One region of the Rhizobium ruizarguesonis genome, then DNA from elsewhere that is predicted to be linked to it. Evidence: riboswitches for the same ligand, from Rfam matches in the RefSeq annotation. Region 1 holds a riboswitch; each other region holds the start of a gene.
The links. A riboswitch is a leader RNA that binds a small molecule or an ion and turns the genes downstream of it on or off. The one in region 1 is predicted to bind FMN.
Positions count from the first base shown of each region.

Region 1 (5,630 bases):
AACCATATCCGGGGGTGCCAGCTCCCCCAAAGGCGGAGCTACCCGCATCGCTTCGAGAATGATATCGGTCAGCCGCTTGGTCAGGGCTTCGGCCTGTTCCGCCGTCATCGGGATGATGATGTCGCTGGCCGTGCTCGCCTTGCGCCATTCCGCCGGCAGCTCGGTATATTCCTCCAGCGCCTGCTGCATCTGACCGACCTGCAGCGAGAGTGCCGCCTGGTTGAAGGCAAGATCGAGATCCAACGCTTCGCCCTCAGCCTCGCTCGCCGGCACCGAGGTAAGTTCGTGGCTTGCGCGCCACCAGCGATCGCGCCGCGAGGGATGCGGTGCTTCCTCGATAAAGCCGTATTGGGCAAGCTGGCGCAGGTGATAGCTGGTAGCGCCGCTGTTCAACCCGAGCCGCACCGCCAGCTGCGTCGCCGTAGCGGGTCCATCGACCCTGAGCATGCCGAGCATGCGCAACCGGACTGGATGCGCCAGCGCCTTCAGCGCGGTCGGATCGGGCACCACGCGGCTGATGGTGCGGGGTGCGGTGACGGATTGAGCAGGCTGCGGGCGCGGTGTTTTCATGCCGCAAGCCTACTATTGCAAACATATCTTTGCAAATTTTTCTTTGCAAAACTTCATCCCTGCCCGCAGCTCAATCCGTCGGCAGGGCAAAGACAGCGCAAGGGTCGGCGATGCCGCGCAATGTGTGCTCTCCGAGCGGCGTCAGCGCCGTCGCCGTATTCGCTGCCACCGCGCCCGAGATCAGCACGCTTCGGCCGAGCGGCTTGCAGAGCCCTTCCAGCCGGCTGACCAGATTGACGGCGGGGCCGATGGCGGTAAAATCCAACCGGTCGGCCGCGCCGATATTGCCCCACAGGATTTCGCCGAAATGAAGTGCTGCGCCGAAGGGCAGCGGTGCCAGTCCCTGCGCCTGGCGCAGTTGATCGAGATGGGCCATGCCGGCACGGCTGGCGGCGACCGCCCGAAGTGCGGCCTCGCAAGCCTCGCGATCCCCTCGGGCTGCGTCGCCCTCGCCTGACGTAGCCGTGACCGGAAAGATCGCCAGCACGCCGTCGCCGATGAATTTCAACACCTCACCGCCGAAGGCATGCACGGCGCCAGCGACGCGGTCAAACCAGGCGTCCAGTGCTGATATCATCACGTGAGGTTCGGTCACCTCGGAGAGGGCGGTGAAGTCGCGCAGATCGGCACAGAGAAGGGCCGCGCGGATGGTCTCGCCGGTGCCGCGGGCAAGCGCGCCGGCCTGCACCCGCGCGGCGCTACGGCGGCCGAGATAGGCTTCAAGCAGCGCTGCCCGCGCCTCGCGCGCCGCCAAAGCGGCGAGCGGCGCTGCAGCAAAACGCGCGACCTCGCGCAGCAGGCCGGCCTCGGCTGCGCCGAATGCACCTGCCCCTTCCCCGCTGGCAACCCTCGCCCAGCCGAGCAGCGGGCTGTCCGACCGATTGTCCTGTGAAGGCCCGATCCTGTCTTCCCATACCGGCCCGAGCCCGGCCAGCCACTCGCGCCCGGCCTCGCTCCGCGGAGCGGCGGCAAAGGCCAAAGCCTCAATAACAGCGCCAGTCTCCGCCCGCCACAGCCAGGTGCGCCGCGCGATGATCGGATGCGGCACCGAAAGCGTCAGCGCGCCGCCCAAAAGCGGCAGGCCATCGGCCAGCAGCCGGCGCCCGAGTTCGGCCAGAAACCATTCGGGACTGGGCGAGGCACCGGCCTCATCAACCAGCCAGGCAAGGGGAGATGGCAGATCCATGGCTTAACATCGCACGCTGACCGGGGCGGCCGCAAGGATGTCCCCGGGTGAGCGCAAGCAGCCATTCCGAATGTCCATGAGGACGTTTCCACCGGCTCAACCTTTCATCCCCAAAAGGACGTTCCACTCCCCTGTCGAAAACCATTCGCCGCGGTGGAAAACAAAAAATAAACACTTTAAACTTGCGCGGCTTTGATTCCATTATGGGGCCGTTCGTCATCGTGTGATTGAGGGGTACGATGGGCACGATTTTCTGGCCGAAAGATCCGCTGGATGGGAATGACATGACGCTGCTGACGTCGATCCTTCGGCGATGGTGCGAAAGATATCAGGTCGAGCTGACGGCGGAGGAGAGTAGCCGCAAGGCGAAAGAACTCGTCGAATGGTTCGAATTCGGCGTCAAGGATCCCGTCGAGCTCGAGGAATTGATCGACGACAAGCACTGGCTCGTCAGCAGGATCTGATCCTCTCGGGCGAATCGGGAGAACGCTGGCTGTCAGCGTCGGCGAAGCATTAGAAAAGGCCGGGCGAAAATCGCTCCGGCCTTCGTCCATCTACATCTAAGCCAGACCTTTAGTCATCATCCCGCCAACGCCGGTCGCGATCCCAGCGCCTCTCATCGCGCCAGCGCGGACCATCCCAATCCCGGTGACGCCGCTCCCAGCCCCAGCGGGGCGGACCACCGTAGAAAGCTACCGGCGGCGGGCGTCTCCAGTTTCGCCGGCATTCGCCCCAGCGCGTCAGATGCCAGCCGCGACCGCAGGCGTAGTCGACCTTTGTGACATTGCTCTGGACATTGATTGTCCCCATCGGCATTGCCTCCGCGGTACCGATCGAGAGGCTGCCGGCAAGCAAGGCAGCCGCGATAGAAAGTGCCTTCATCGTGAACTCCATTTTCAATCCAGCCGTCCGCAGATTAGGACCGCTAAATTGAACTGGAGATGAACTGCGCGTTCATGTTTGCGGTAGCAAAAGAAGCGCTTCCGCACGACCGGCTTGGGCGCTCGCCGACCGTTGTTGTCGCAACGGCAAGCGCTTCACAGACGCCCCGCTGCCGGCAAAATTTGTTCATGTCCTGCCGTAAAAAGGGTCGGGACCCGGATCATGCCCGGCGGCGACCTCGGTCAACCGCCCGAGGTAATGCGCCCAGCCTTCCGCATGGCCGGCGCATTGCTCGGCGCTCGGCAGGCCGCTATGGGTGAGCCGCAACAGCGTTCCATCTCCTTGCTCGATCAGGTCGATCTCGACCAGGCTCGACCCCGGCGGCACCACCTCACTGCCGTCCCAGCCGAAGCTGTAGGCAAGGCGATGAACCGGAACCACTTCTCGAAACGAGCCGCGCGCAAAGCGGGCGCCGGTGACGTTGACGAGATAGAGCCCACCGGGCTGCGGCTCGACCTGCGCCTCCGTTCCCATCCAGCGCAGGATCTTTTCCGGGTCGGTCATCAGCGCGAACACCGCGGCCGGCGGCGCCGCGATATGCGCCTCGCGGTGGACGACGAAGGGGTCTTGCATCTCTCTCTCCCGTGGTTGCCACGGCCCTGCCCGTCTCCGGTGGAGACGGCGCATCCTGTCTTGCCGTGCTATTCTGACGTGAATGTCCTCACTGGAAGCATGTAGGCGCAAGCCCATCCTCCACAAGAGGGCTTGCCCGTCGCGATCGACGAACAAGCAAAATCGCCGCGTCGGGAGCCCTGATCCTGCATCGGCGCTTTCATCGGTCATGAAAGCTCTTTCCGGACTATTGCCAGCCCGTCACCTTCCACCTATTGTTCGCGCCGTTCTCAGGGCGGGGTGCAAGTCCCTACCGGCGGTATGCAATTTGGATTGCGAGCCCGCGAGCGCCTTCTCAGGAAGGGTCAGCAGATCAGGTGAGATGCCTGAGCCGACGGTCATAGTCCGGATGAAAGAGAACGCGCGTTCCTGCCGCCCTTGCGGCTGTCGGGGACGTTCGTGATCGCCTTGGGTGATGTGTCTGTTCGCCAAAGGAGATTACCATGACACCCACCCGCTATGCCTTCATCAAAGCCAGCTGGCATGCCGATATCGTCGACCGTGCCCTAGATGGCTTCCATCAGCTTATTCCGCCCGAGCAGGTCGATGTGTTCGATGTTCCCGGCGCATTCGAGATGCCGCTGCTGTCACGCGATCTTGCGGCAAGCGGGCGCTATGCTGCTGTCGTTGCCGCCGCCTTCGTCGTCGACGGCGGAATCTACCGCCACGAATTCGTCGCCCAGGCCGTCGTCGATGGGCTGATGCGCGCCGGCATGGATACCGGCGTGCCGGTGCTGTCGGTTTCGCTGACGCCGCATCAGTATCAGGAAACCGAGCATCACAAGCAGATCTACCGCGCACATTTCGTCGAGAAAGGGCGCGAGGCCGCAAAGGCGGCTCTGACGATCGGCAAAACCCGCGCCGCTCTGGCTGCGTGAAAGCAGCTCGACGAGCAGAGGAACACAGGAGATGAAGACGGCGGGGCACTCCCGCCGTCGACCGCATCAGATCGACTTCACCTCGCCGCCATCCATGCGCAGCGTCGAGCCGGTCATCCAGCGTGCGCCCGGCGATACCAGGAAAGCCATCAGTTCGGCGATTTCTTCCGGCTCGCCATAGCGGGCGATGCCGGCCTGCTTGAGGAAACGGGCGGTCGCCTCCTCCACGCTTACGCCATGCAGCGGCGCCCAGTGCTTGAGATAGGAAAGACGCCGGCCGGTCATGACGGGACCGGGCAGCACGCTGTTGACCTGCACGCCATCGGTGATGCCGCGATCGGAAAAGGCCTTGGCGAGTGCGACGATGGCAGCATTGATGGTACCGACCGCCGCGTACGGCGCCTTCGGAAACACCGCCGAATTGCCCGACATCAAGACGACGGAGCCCTTCGCCTCTCTCAGCGCCGGCCATGCCGCTATCGTCAGGCGCCTCGCGCCGTGCAGCTTTAGCGCCAGCCCGTCCTCCCACTGCGCATCGGTCATCTCGAAAAGATCAATCTGCGGTACCGCACCGGCGATGTTGAGCAGCGCATCGATGCGGCCGAAGGCACCGAGCGCCTGATCGACCACGGCCTGCGCCGCTTGCGGCTCGGCGAGGTCGGCGCCGATGACGAGGGCTTGCGCGCCGGCCGCCCTTACCGCCTGCGCGGTCTCCTCAAGATTAGCGCGGTTGCGGGCGACCAGCACCAGCGCGGAAAAATCGCGCGCGAGGCGCTGCGCCGTCGCCTGGCCGATACCCTGGCTGGCGCCGGTGATGATCGCGACTGAGTTCGACATGCCGTCTCTCCTCTCTGCTTCGGCCACCACCCGCCCCTTCCGGCGGGGCGGCGCCAGGTTGCCGTCAGCGGGCCAGAAAATCCCGAATCTCGGCCGCGATCTCGGCGGCATGCGTTTCCAGCGCGAAATGGCCCGTGTCGAGGAAGCGCACGACCGCGCCCGGATTATCGCGCTCAAAGGCCTCTGCACCGGGCGGCAGGAAGAACGGGTCATTCTCACCCCACACGGCAAGGAACGGCGGCTTGTGGGTACGGAAATACGCCTGGAAGGCAGGATAGAGCGCAACATTGCTCTTGTAGTCGCCGAAGAGATCAAGTTGCACATCCTCGACTTCAGGCCGGGCCAGATAGAAATTGTCGAGCGAATAACCGTCCGGCGAAACCGCCGTCGGATCGGCGACACCATGGGTATATTGCCAGATCGTCGCCTCCGGCTGCAGCATCGCCTTCAGCGCATTGCGGTTCTCCTCGGAGGCGTCCTCCCAATAGGCCCGGATCGGGTTCCAGCCGTCGCTGAGGCCCTCGACATAGGCATTGCCGTTTTGCGAAATGATCGCCGTGATGCGCTCGGGATGTTTCACCGCCAGCCGGAAGCCCGTCGGCGCG
Region 1 covers NZ_CP071678.1:3,228,240-3,233,869, forward strand. Annotated here, with positions in the region: gene J3P73_RS16040 (ArsR/SmtB family transcription factor) at 1-570, opposite strand, end outside; gene J3P73_RS16045 (adenylate/guanylate cyclase domain-containing protein) at 641-1,756, opposite strand; gene J3P73_RS16050 (hypothetical protein) at 1,996-2,220, shown strand; gene J3P73_RS16055 (GCG_CRPN prefix-to-repeats domain-containing protein) at 2,330-2,638, opposite strand; gene J3P73_RS16060 (SRPBCC family protein) at 2,825-3,271, opposite strand; FMN riboswitch at 3,533-3,675, shown strand; gene J3P73_RS16065 (6,7-dimethyl-8-ribityllumazine synthase) at 3,754-4,188, shown strand; gene J3P73_RS16070 (SDR family oxidoreductase) at 4,255-5,025, opposite strand; gene J3P73_RS16075 (alpha/beta fold hydrolase) at 5,090-5,630, opposite strand, start outside.

Region 2 (5,630 bases), 1.3 Mb from region 1:
GGTCGAGCTCGTTGGCGGTCGCAAAAAGATTACGCGCGGGAATGGCGATCGCGCCTTCCGGCGAAATGCCCGACGGCAAGAGCTGGATGAGTTCGGGATCGGCGCCGGTATCCTTGAAAACGCCGACGACCGAAGCACGCTCGGCGAGCAGGAAGAAATACTGATCGTCGCCGAACTTGGCGGCTTCAAGGCCTTCCGGCTCGACGCCCTTCGATCCCGAACGGCTTTCCGGATAGTGGCCGATATGGGCAACGGCGCGTTCGAAGGAGGCGCCTGATTCGTAGAGAAGTTTGCCCGTCTTGTCGAAGATGGTGAAACCACGCGAGCCGCCCTGGTAGTCGCCTTCATTGGCGACGACGAGGCGGTTGTCGTCCAGCCACTTCACGGCGTCGGGCTCGCGCAGCACGCCCTTGGCTTCGCCCGAGAATTTCAGGGCGCCGTCACGCTTGGTGTCGATGCCGGAAAGATCGACGCTGCCGGCGGAGAAATGCGTCTTCACGTCAGCCGTGTTGGCGTCGATGATGACGATCTCATTGTTCTCCTGCAATGTCAGAGCAATTTCGTTCAGGCCGTTGAAGGCGACGAATTCCGGCTCCGGATCTTCAGGGGCGACGCCGCCAAGCCCGGTCAGCGCCACGTGCTTGATAGTGCCGCAATCGACGGTGCCGTTCTTGACCTGGAAGACGACGAGGTCGCCGGGCGGCATTTGCGGGATCTTGCCGTCATTGACGTCTTCGTCGCGCTCGTTTTCGATTGCGATGGCGCCGAGCATCTTGTCCTTGTTGAGGGCGATCGAATCCGGCTGGCCGCCGAGATCGCAGGTGTTCTCGATCTTCTTGGTCGCCACGTCGACGATCGCGAGACGGCCCGAGGGCTTCGCCTTGCTTTCGGAGGTGTTGACAGCAACGAGCGCCTTGCCGGCGCTGGAGGTGACCGATGTCGGCTCGCCGTCCATCATCACCGCGCCGCCGGCCTTCGGTGCCTTGGCATCGGTAATATCGATGAAGCCGATCGCGCCGAGCGGGCTGTCGCTATAGATCAGCGTGTTGCCGTCGTCGGTCGCGGTGATGATTTCGGCGGAGCTCACCGACAGCTTGTCCTTGTCAGCCGGCAGGTTCTCTGCGACCGGGAAGGAAGCGATGCGGTTGAAAACCGGTTCGGCCGCGGCCGGAAAAGCAACGGATGCGAGAAGCACGGCAGCGAGCACTGCCTTGCGCGATGAAATTGTCATGAAATCCCCCATGTGTCGAACATTCGAAACAGGAGTTTTCTGCGCGCGCGGCATGACAGAGGCATGACAGATGCGGCATTTTGCACCTGATCACGTCAGGCTGGTTTGCGCTCCCGGCGCATCTCGTTTCGCATGATGAACAGCGAAGCAGACAGGATGAGAGCCGCTCCCAGCCAGAGATAACCCGCCGGCGCATAACCGAAGAACAGCCAACCCGCCAGTACGTTCAACGGCAGCTTCAGATCGTCGAACGGCTGGACATAGGCGGCATCAGCGGCTGCATAGGCGAGCGTCAGGAAATACTGCGCTGCGGCAGTCAGCAGCCCCGCCAGCAGGAACAGGGCAAGGGTTGCGCCCGTCGGCACTGCAAAGCCTGCCGCAAGCGCCAGCCCGCCATTTATCGGCGTCAGCAGAACGAGCAGCCAGACGGTGATCGTCTCCGGTCGTTCGATACCCGTCAGGCTCTTGGTGATCAGCGACGAGGCGCCCCAAAGCAGCGCCGAAAGCACAGGCAAGAGAGCCGCCCAGCCAAAGCCGTCCGACCATGGCTGCAGGATGATCATCGCTCCGGTGAAACCCGCAGCCGTCGCAGCCCAGCGGGCCGGGCCGACGCGCTCACCCAGGAAAAGCCGGGCGCCCAGAATGATGAAGAAGGGCGAGGTCATCACCAGTGCGATCGCCTGCCAGATCGGCACCGCGGCAAGGCCGGCGACCCAAGCTTCGACGCCGAGCGCGGCAAGCGCGACGCGCGCGAGGTGACGCCAGGGATAGTCCGTGCGCATCGCCGCAAGGCCGAGCCTCTTAAGGAACGGCAGCGAAAACAGGAAGGCGAAGCCATATTGCCAGAAAGCTGCCGACGCCGAGGGAAAGGCAAGCTTCATCGTCAGCCATTGGGTGACGACGTTGAGAAGCGAAAAGGCAATGCCGGCAAGCACCATCCAGATGGCACCGACAACGGCGCGGGACGGCGAGACTGCAAGGGAAGTCTGATTCATGTCTTTCATCCAAACTACAGCGCCGCGCGTCTTTTCAGACGCGCAAAGGACGCTGTAGCACTTTAAATCGCTGCATAATTTTATCTTTAAATCGATTCCGATTTAAGGAATTATGCAGTGGGACCAACATAAATCAGGACGCATGAGGCACGGACACGAGCGACATGGCGGATCCCCGCCCTTTGCACGACCGACACTCATTCTCTTCCATCCGGACTTTTACCGTCGGCTCCGGAATCGCACCGGATCTGCTGGCCCTTCCCCCGCTTGGACACGAGAGCAGGCGCTCGCGGGCTCGAGCCGAAACCCTTACCGCCGGTGGGGAGTTTCACCCCGCCCTGAGAACAGAAACGTCGTAGATCAAAGCCCGGGCGACAGCAAGGCTAGCCAAAGCAAAAGGGGTCCGGCAAAGCCGAACCCCTCTCAAATCCTGCACAACCGGTCTCGTTTCCGGCTGACGGATAATATCAGATCAGCCGTTGACGGCGTCCTTCAGGCCCTTGCCGGGCGTGAATTTCGGCACGTTGCGAGCCGGAATGTCGACTTCAGCGCCCGTCGACGGGTTACGGCCCTTCGTTGCGGCACGATGAGAAACGGTGAAGCTGCCGAAACCCGCGAGGCGAATGTCGCCCTTGTTCTTGAGTTCAGCCTGGACAACGTCGAAAACCGCGTCAACAGCGGAAGCCGCGTCAGACTTCGTCAGTCCTGCCTTTTCGGCTACTGCGGACACGAGTTCATTCTTGTTCATGTTTCCACCCCTTTCTAAATGGTATGAAACGACTCAAAAGTAAGCTAGGCGCAGAATAGGTTTCATCAGGCCCGCCGAAAACCCAAAAGCCCTGCAAATCAAGGAAAAGCAAGCGTCTACATGACGTTTTCACAAAAAAGGCTGGCGTTTTCGCCAGCCTTTTTCCGTGTTTTGCGCCAATTGGGCATAAATGTGGCAAAGGCCACTCAATGCGCTATGGTTGCGCCCGTCTCATCGAGGCCTTCGACCGATGTGATGACCGGCGTTTCCACCGTGCCGTCCCATTCGATCGGCTCCGGCCGCCGGATCAGCGCATGCTTGATCACCTCGCCCATGCGGGATACCGGGATGATCTCCATGTTGTTCTTCACGTTATCAGGAATCTCCGCCAGGTCCTTGGCGTTTTCCTCCGGAATCAGCACCTTCTTGATGCCGCCGCGAAGCGCTGCGAGCAGCTTTTCCTTGAGACCGCCGATCGGCAGCACACGGCCGCGAAGGGTGATTTCACCGGTCATGGCCACATGCCTGTCCACCGGGATGCCGGTCATGATCGAGACGATCGCGGTTGCCATGGCGACGCCGGCCGAGGGGCCATCCTTCGGCGTTGCGCCTTCCGGCACGTGCACGTGGATGTCGCTCTTGTCGAAGCGCGGCGGCTCGATGCCGAAATCGACGGCGCGCGAGCGGACATAGGACGCCGCTGCCGAGATCGATTCCTTCATGACTTCCTTCAGATTGCCGGTGACCGTCATGCGGCCCTTGCCCGGCATCATCACACCTTCGATGGTCAGCAGCTCGCCACCAACTTCCGTCCAGGCAAGACCGGTCACGACGCCGACTTGATCCTCGCCCTCGGCTTCGCCATGGCGGAAGCGCGGGACGCCCAGATAGTCGGAGATGTTGGCAGCCGTCACGTGAACGGCCTTCGTCTTGCCCTTGATGATCTCGGTGACCGCCTTACGGGCGAGTTTCATCAGCTCGCGCTCGAAGTTGCGGACGCCGGCTTCACGGGTGTACTGCTGGCTGATTGCCATCAGGGCGTCGTCGCTGACCGAGAATTCTTCCGGCTGCAACGCATGTTCCTTGATGGCCTTCGGCAGCAGGTGCCGCTTGGCGATTTCGCGCTTTTCATCCTCGGTGTAGCCGGCGATACGGATGATCTCCATGCGGTCCATCAGAGGCGCTGGAATATTCAGCGTATTCGCCGTCGTGATGAACATCACATCCGACAGGTCGTATTCGACTTCCAGATAGTGATCCATGAAGGTCATGTTCTGCGCCGGATCGAGCACTTCGAGCAGAGCCGAAGACGGATCGCCGCGATAGTCCTGGCCGAGCTTGTCGATTTCGTCGAGCAAGAACAGCGGGTTGGACTTCTTCGCCTTCTTCATCGACTGGATGACCTTGCCGGGCATCGAGCCGATATAGGTGCGGCGGTGACCGCGGATTTCGGCTTCGTCGCGAACGCCGCCAAGCGCCATGCGGACATACTCACGGCCGGTCGCCTTGGCGATCGACTGGGCGAGCGAGGTCTTGCCGACGCCCGGAGGGCCGACGAGGCAGAGGATCGGGCCTTTGATCTTGGTGGCACGGGCCTGCACGGCCAGATATTCGACGATGCGCTCCTTGACCTTGTCGAGACCGAAGTGATCAGCTTCGAGGATCTTCTCGGCATTGTTGAGATCAGCCTTGATCTTCGACTTCTTGCCCCAGGGAATGCCGAGCAGCCAGTCCAGATAATTGCGCACGACGGTGGCTTCCGCCGACATCGGGCTCATCTGGCGCAGCTTCTTCAGCTCCGCATCGGCCTTTTCACGGGCTTCCTTGGACAGCTTGGTCTTGGAGATGCGCTCTTCCAGTTCGCTCATCTCGTCGCGGCCTTCTTCGCCGTCGCCGAGTTCCTTCTGGATCGCCTTCATCTGTTCATTGAGGTAGTATTCGCGCTGGGTCTTCTCCATCTGGCGCTTGACACGCGAGCGGATGCGCTTTTCGACCTGCAGAACCGAGATCTCGCCTTCCATGAAGCCGAGGGCCTTTTCGAGGCGCTGCTTGACGCTGGTGGTCTCCAGCATCTCCTGCTTCTCGGTGATCTTGATCGACAGATGCGAGGCGACCGTATCGGCGAGCTTGGAATAGTCGTCGATCTGGCTGGCGGCGCCGACCACTTCGGGCGAAATCTTCTTGTTGAGCTTCACGTAGCTCTCGAATTCGGAGACGACCGAACGCGACAGGGCTTCCAGTTCGACCGGATCGTCATGCGGCTCCTCGAGCACATGGCCGAGCGCCTCATAGAAATCCTCGCGGCTGGTATAAGTGTCGATCTCGGCGCGGGCGCGACCTTCGACCAGAACCTTCACGGTGCCGTCGGGCAGCTTCAAGAGCTGCAGCACGTTCGCCACGGTGCCGACATTGTGGATCGCGGAAGGATCCGGATCGTCGTCGCTGGCGTTGATCTGCGTCACCAGCATGATCTGCTTGTCGGACCCCATGACCTCTTCGAGCGCACGGATCGACTTTTCCCGTCCGACGAACAGCGGCACGATCATATGCGGGAAAACCACGATGTCGCGCAGGGGCAGAACAGGGTAGGCAGTGCTGCTCGCTACAGACGTTTTCTTCGTCATTTTATGTCCTTTCCATCGTCCCGTTGCCGGGC
Region 2 covers NZ_CP071678.1:1,908,533-1,914,162, reverse strand. Annotated here, with positions in the region: gene J3P73_RS09475 (esterase-like activity of phytase family protein) at 1-1,243, opposite strand, end outside; gene ribN (riboflavin transporter RibN) at 1,327-2,235, opposite strand; FMN riboswitch at 2,422-2,576, opposite strand; gene hupB (DNA-binding protein HupB) at 2,699-2,974, opposite strand; gene lon (endopeptidase La) at 3,181-5,598, opposite strand.
Region 2: it holds a riboswitch for FMN, as region 1 does, so the genes downstream of both, ribN (riboflavin transporter RibN) here and J3P73_RS16065 (6,7-dimethyl-8-ribityllumazine synthase) in region 1, are expected to answer to the same signal.

Region 3 (5,630 bases), 420 kb from region 1:
GGTGATGACGGTTATCATCAGCGAGGGAATCTCCGGACTGATGCTCCGGGTGGCGAGATCGCGGCCGGCCGTCGTCAGCACCGCGGCGACGCAGAGGAGGGCGGCGGCAGTGAATCCCTCAGGGCCGGGGCGGATGATGATCATCACGCCGACGAGGCCGACGAGGATCGCCGACCAGCGCCGCCAGCCGACCGGCTCGCCGAAGAAGAGGGCAGCGCCGAAGGTGACGACCAACGGCAGCGATTGCAGGATCGCCGAGGCATTGGCGATCGGCATCATGCCGAGCGCGGTGATATAGGTGACGGCGGAGAGCGTCTCGCAGATGATCCTGAAGATGATCATCGGCTGCAGCATGATGCGCCAGGAGCGTAGCGCGCCCATTTTCCAGGCGATCAGATAGACGAGCAGGCTGGTGAAGAGGCCGCGCAGAAACATGATCTCGCCGGCGTTCATATAGGCGATCACCGATTTGGACAGGGCGTCGCTCGCGGAAAAGCCGGCCATCGCCAAGCTCATATAGATGGCGCCCTCAGTATTGCGTGACCGCGGCATGAAGAGATTCCCGTTACCTGTGCGCTCCTTTTAGTCGCGAAGATGCATCAAGGGAATCGGATGAATGTCACACCAAGCATAAATCGATGACGCGGTGCACAATGGCGCCGATGTCAACGCAGGCGTGTGGGTGGAAGTCCAGGCAAATCTCCGTTTTATAAGCTGAATTCCGACAGTTCCGACGCCGCAATCAACGCGTCGATGAGGACGCGCCGTCGCGCTGCCGGTTCGGGCCATAGGCGTTTTTCTCCTCCTGCGCGGGAAACGGGTGGCTGCATCGCCTGATGTTTGAGCATCTCAGATCTCGCAACAACGAAGGAGAGATCGATATGACACTTCTCAACGACAAGATCGCAATCATCACCGGCGCAAGCTCCGGCATCGGCCGCGCGGCGGCGAAACTCTTTGCGCGGCAAGGCGCCAAGCTCGTGGTCACCGGCCGGCGACAGGACGCGCTCGATGCCGTCATCGCCGAAATCGAGGCGGAGGGTGGTCAGGCCGTCGCCATATCAGGCGATGTCAAGGATGAGGCGCTGCAGGCAAGACTCGTCGAAACGGCAGTCTCGCGTTTCGGCCGGCTCGACATCGCCTTCAACAATGCCGGCATCCTCGGTGAGATGGGGCCGGTTGCCGGGCTGTCGCTGGAGGGCTGGCGCGAGACGATCGAGACCAATCTCACCGCCGCCTTCCTCGGCGCCAAGTACCAGTCGGCGGCGATGGGAAAAGGCGGCGGATCGCTGATCTTCACCTCGACTTTCGTCGGTCACACCGTCGGCATGCCGGGCATGGCCGCCTATGCGGCGAGCAAGGCGGGTTTGATCGGCTTCGTGCAGGTGCTCGCCGCTGAACTCGGAGCGCAGAAGATCCGCGTCAACGCACTGCTTCCCGGCGGCACCGACACACCCGCCAGCATCACCAACGCGCCCGATGCCACGCCGGAAGTGCTCGCCTTCGTGGAGGGATTGCATGCGCTGAAACGCATGGCGCAACCCGAAGAGATCGCCAATGCAGCGCTTTTCCTCGCCTCCGACATGTCGAGCTTCGTGACCGGCACGGCAATGCTGGCGGATGGCGGCGTTTCGATCAGCCGGACATAGGGCGAGCAAGGGACAGTGCCGTCACGGTCATCGCTTCGGCGTTCTTAGTTGCGGCGGGCTATGCCGCCGCAACTAAGGCGTCGATCAGGCGACTTCGCGTATGTCTCTTGCCGCCTGGCGTTCGAGATAGGCGACCAGATCCTCGATGGTGACGAGGGGGAGGTTGTGGCGTTCGGCGAAGAGCGTGAGTTCGGACAGGCGGGACATGGTTCCGTCGTCGTTGGCGACTTCGCAGATGACGCCGGCGGGGATCCTTCCGGCGAGGCGGGCGAGATCGACTGCGGCTTCGGTGTGGCCAGGGCGGCCGAGCACGCCGCGGGGGTTGGCGCGGAGCGGAAAGATGTGGCCGGGGCGGGCGAATTCGTCGGGCTTTGTGCGATCGTCGACGAGGGCGCGGACGGTGGCGGCGCGGTCCGCCGCAGAGATGCCCGTCGTCGTGCCCTTGAGATAATCGACCGAGACCGTGAAGGCGGTTTTGTGCGATTCCGTGTTATTGGGCACCATCAGCGGGATATCGAGTGCATCGAGACGCTCGCCTTCCATGGCAATGCAAACGAGCCCGCGGGCGTGGTTCATCATGAAGGCGATTGTTTCCGGGGTGACGGCATCGGCCGCGACCACGATATCGCCTTCGTTTTCCCGGTTCTGGTCGTCGACGACGACGACCATCTTGCCGCTGGCAATGGCTGATATGGCATCTTCAATTCTTGCGATAGTCATGCTGTCTGGCCTTTCAAGGGTTATGTCAGCGGACTGACATGGTCTGCTCGGCTCAATCCGTGAGCGAGCCTTCTGCCCTTGGGCGAACAAACGTCAGCCGACTCCCGGATGGAGTGCGACTGCCCGTGTTGTCCTCTTCCATCCGGACTATACCGTCGGCTCCGGCATCTCACCGGATCTGCTGACCTTCCGACAGGAGGTGCCGGAAGCGCTCGCGGGCTCCAGGATTGCTCCTGATACCGCCGGTGGGGAATTACACCCCGCCCTGAGAACATTTCAAAGATAGGATCAAAAACAGGCGGATGGCAAGGTCACTCGACCCGGCAAAAATGCAAAGCTGCCCTAACGCCGATGGACACACTGTTCACACGGAGGCGACGACCGGGTCGCCTTCCGTGCTTCGTTGGTGCTTTGATCCTTCCATGCATGTCGTTGTCCCAAAACCACTGCGCACTTTTGGGCGACATGCATCAGGACATGATCAGGCCGCCGTCGACATTGATGGTCTGGCCGGTGATATAGGCGGCGTCGTCGCTGGCGAGGAAGGTAACCAGGCCGGCGACATCCTCGCCGGAGCCGGCCCGTTTCATCGGGATGCCCTCGACCCATTCCTTCATCAACTCGCCGGGGGCGTAGTTGCCGAGCAGCTTGCCCCAGGCCTGGTCGTTATAGGCCCACATGTCGGTCTCGATGATGCCGGGGCAGAAGGCGTTGACGGTGATCTTCTCGGTCGCGACTTCCTTGGCCAGGCTCTGGGTGATGCCGACGACGCCCATTTTCGAGGCGGCATAATGCGGCGTGTAGATAAAGCCGTCACGGGCCTGGCCGGAAGCGGTGTTGATGATGCGGCCGCCGCGCTTGTGCTTGCGCATTCTCGATATCGCCTCCTGGGCGCAGAGGAAGACGCCCTTGGTGTTGACGGCCATGACCTTGTCCCACTCGTTTTCGGTCAGGTCCTCGACGCGGGCAATGGTGATGACGCCGGCGTTCTGGATCGAGACGTCGACCGAGCCGAATTCCTTCTCGGCGGCATCATAGAGGGCGGTGACGCTCGCCTTGTCGGTGACGTCGCCGATGAAGGAGATCGCCTTGCCGCCGTCGGCCCGGATCTGTTCGGCAACGCCGTGAACCAGGTCCTCGTTGGCCGAGACGACGAGATTGGCGCCTTCGCGCGCAAAACGTCTTGCGATAGCAGCGCCGATGCCGCGGCTGCCTCCGGTAATGACGACCGTCTTCTGCTCAAAGCGTTTCATGCTCTTTCCTTGTCCGTCGATAAACAGCAAATCTGGGCGCGACCTACCATGCGATCATTATTGGAGCTCAACCGGTTGTCGCCAATTCAGGCAGTCTTGAGCGCCGATGACGACGCCCGAGCCTGTTCGATCGGCGTGAAGGGCGGGCAGACGACGATATCGCACGCCGTCTTGCCCGTTATTCCCTTCAGCGCCTCGATCTCAGCCAGGGAGGAAGCGAGACCGTTCATTTTTCAGTTGCCGGCAATGAGCTTTCGCCTCGCCCTCACCAGCAGCAGAAACCGCCGTCGACGAGAAGATCGACGCCGGTCACGAAACTTGCTGCATTCGACAGCAGAAACACCGCCGGACCCACCATCTCGTCGACCGCTGCCATGCGCTGCATTGGCGTCTGCTCTTCGAAGAGCTTGGTCTGGTGGACCATCTCCGGACGGGTGTTCATGGGCGTTGCCGTGTATCCGGGCGAGATGGTGTTGACGCGAATGCCGCGGTCGACCCATTCCATCGCCATGGACTTCGACATATGGATCACGCCCGCCTTCGAGGCGTTGTAGTGCGCTTGGCTCAGCCCCCGGTTTACGATCACGCCCGACATGGAAGCGATGTTGACGATGGAGCCGCGTCCATTCTTCAGCATGGCGCGAGCCTCTGCCTGGCAGGAAAGAAAGACGCCTTTGAGGTTGATATCCATCAACGTCTGATATTGATCCTCCTCCATCTCTTCCGCCGGGTTCGCGTTGGCGATGCCTGCAGCGTTGACTGCAAGCGTCAGCGTGCCGAGATCCGCTTCGGTACGTGCTACGGCATCTGCAAGGGAAGATTTGCTCGTGACATCCGCCGCGATCTGGATCGAGCGGCGGCCGGCGGCGCGAATATGTTCAGCCGTCTTGGCCAATCCGTCGTCGGTTCGGCGGTCGAGCAGCGCCACGTCGGCGCCGCATTGCGCGAGGCCGATGGCAATGCGCTGACCAATGCCGCTGCCGGCTCCGGTAACGATGGCAACCTGGCCGCTGAGATCGAAAAGCTTCGGGGCGTTCAGAGTGATGTCGGACACCGCTCTTCCTTTCTCTGTCTGTTTAGATGGTGGCTAGCTCCATGACCGAAACGTCATTTGCCTGGTCACGATTGAGAATCCCCGCCTGCTTGCCTTGCGCAAGCACGAGAATGCGATTGGAGACTCCGAGAACTTCTTCGAGGTCTGAGCTTACGACGATGACCGCCACGCCCTGTTTGGCAAGATTGACGATGATGTCGTAGATGCCCGCTCGGGCGCCGACGTCGATGCCTCTCGTCGGTTCGTCGAGTACGACGACCTTGGGATCGCGCATCAGCCACTTCGCGATCACGACCTTCTGCTGGTTACCGCCGGACAGGTCCGAGGCATGCTGTTCAGCACGGCCCTTTACGCCGAACTTGGCAACTGCCTTTTCTGCAAACGAGCGCTTGATGCGCGGCGTGATCCAACCACCGCCCAGTTTGTCAAGATTGGCGTAGATAATGTTCTCGCTGATCCGGTGCCCGACGATCAGGCCCTGCTCCTTGCGGTCTTCCGGAACCATCACGATACCCTTGGCGATCGCGTCCGCCGGATCTCGCAGCCTCAGTTCCTCGCCTTCCAGCTTGATCGAACCAGCACTGATTGGATCTGCTCCCGAAATCGCGCGCACCAGTTCGGTGCGGCCGGCGCCGACCAATCCGGCGATCCCCAGAATTTCCCCGGCCCGCACCTCGAAGGTAACGTCACGGAACGAGTTGTCCGGCGAGCTCAGCCCGGATACCTGGAGTACCGGACGATCTGTCGGCACCGGCAGGGTAGGGAACAGGCGGTCAAGCGGGCGCCCGACCATGCTCTCGACAATCGTTCGCACCGGGGTCGCGCTGTCTGAGAATTCTTGCACCCGCTCCCCGTCACGAAGAACGACGATCCGGTCGGTTATCTGCTTGATCTCTTCCATGCGGTGGGAAATGTAGACGATGCCGACGCCTTCTGACCGAAGCTTCCGAACCT
Region 3 covers NZ_CP071678.1:2,804,234-2,809,863, reverse strand. Annotated here, with positions in the region: gene J3P73_RS13915 (DMT family transporter) at 1-552, opposite strand, end outside; gene J3P73_RS13910 (SDR family oxidoreductase) at 882-1,649, shown strand; gene ribB (3,4-dihydroxy-2-butanone-4-phosphate synthase) at 1,734-2,369, opposite strand; FMN riboswitch at 2,496-2,646, opposite strand; gene J3P73_RS13900 (glucose 1-dehydrogenase) at 2,840-3,622, opposite strand; gene J3P73_RS13895 (hypothetical protein) at 3,709-3,852, opposite strand; gene J3P73_RS13890 (SDR family oxidoreductase) at 3,888-4,676, opposite strand; gene J3P73_RS13885 (sugar ABC transporter ATP-binding protein) at 4,699-5,630, opposite strand, start outside.
Region 3: it holds a riboswitch for FMN, as region 1 does, so the genes downstream of both, ribB (3,4-dihydroxy-2-butanone-4-phosphate synthase) here and J3P73_RS16065 (6,7-dimethyl-8-ribityllumazine synthase) in region 1, are expected to answer to the same signal.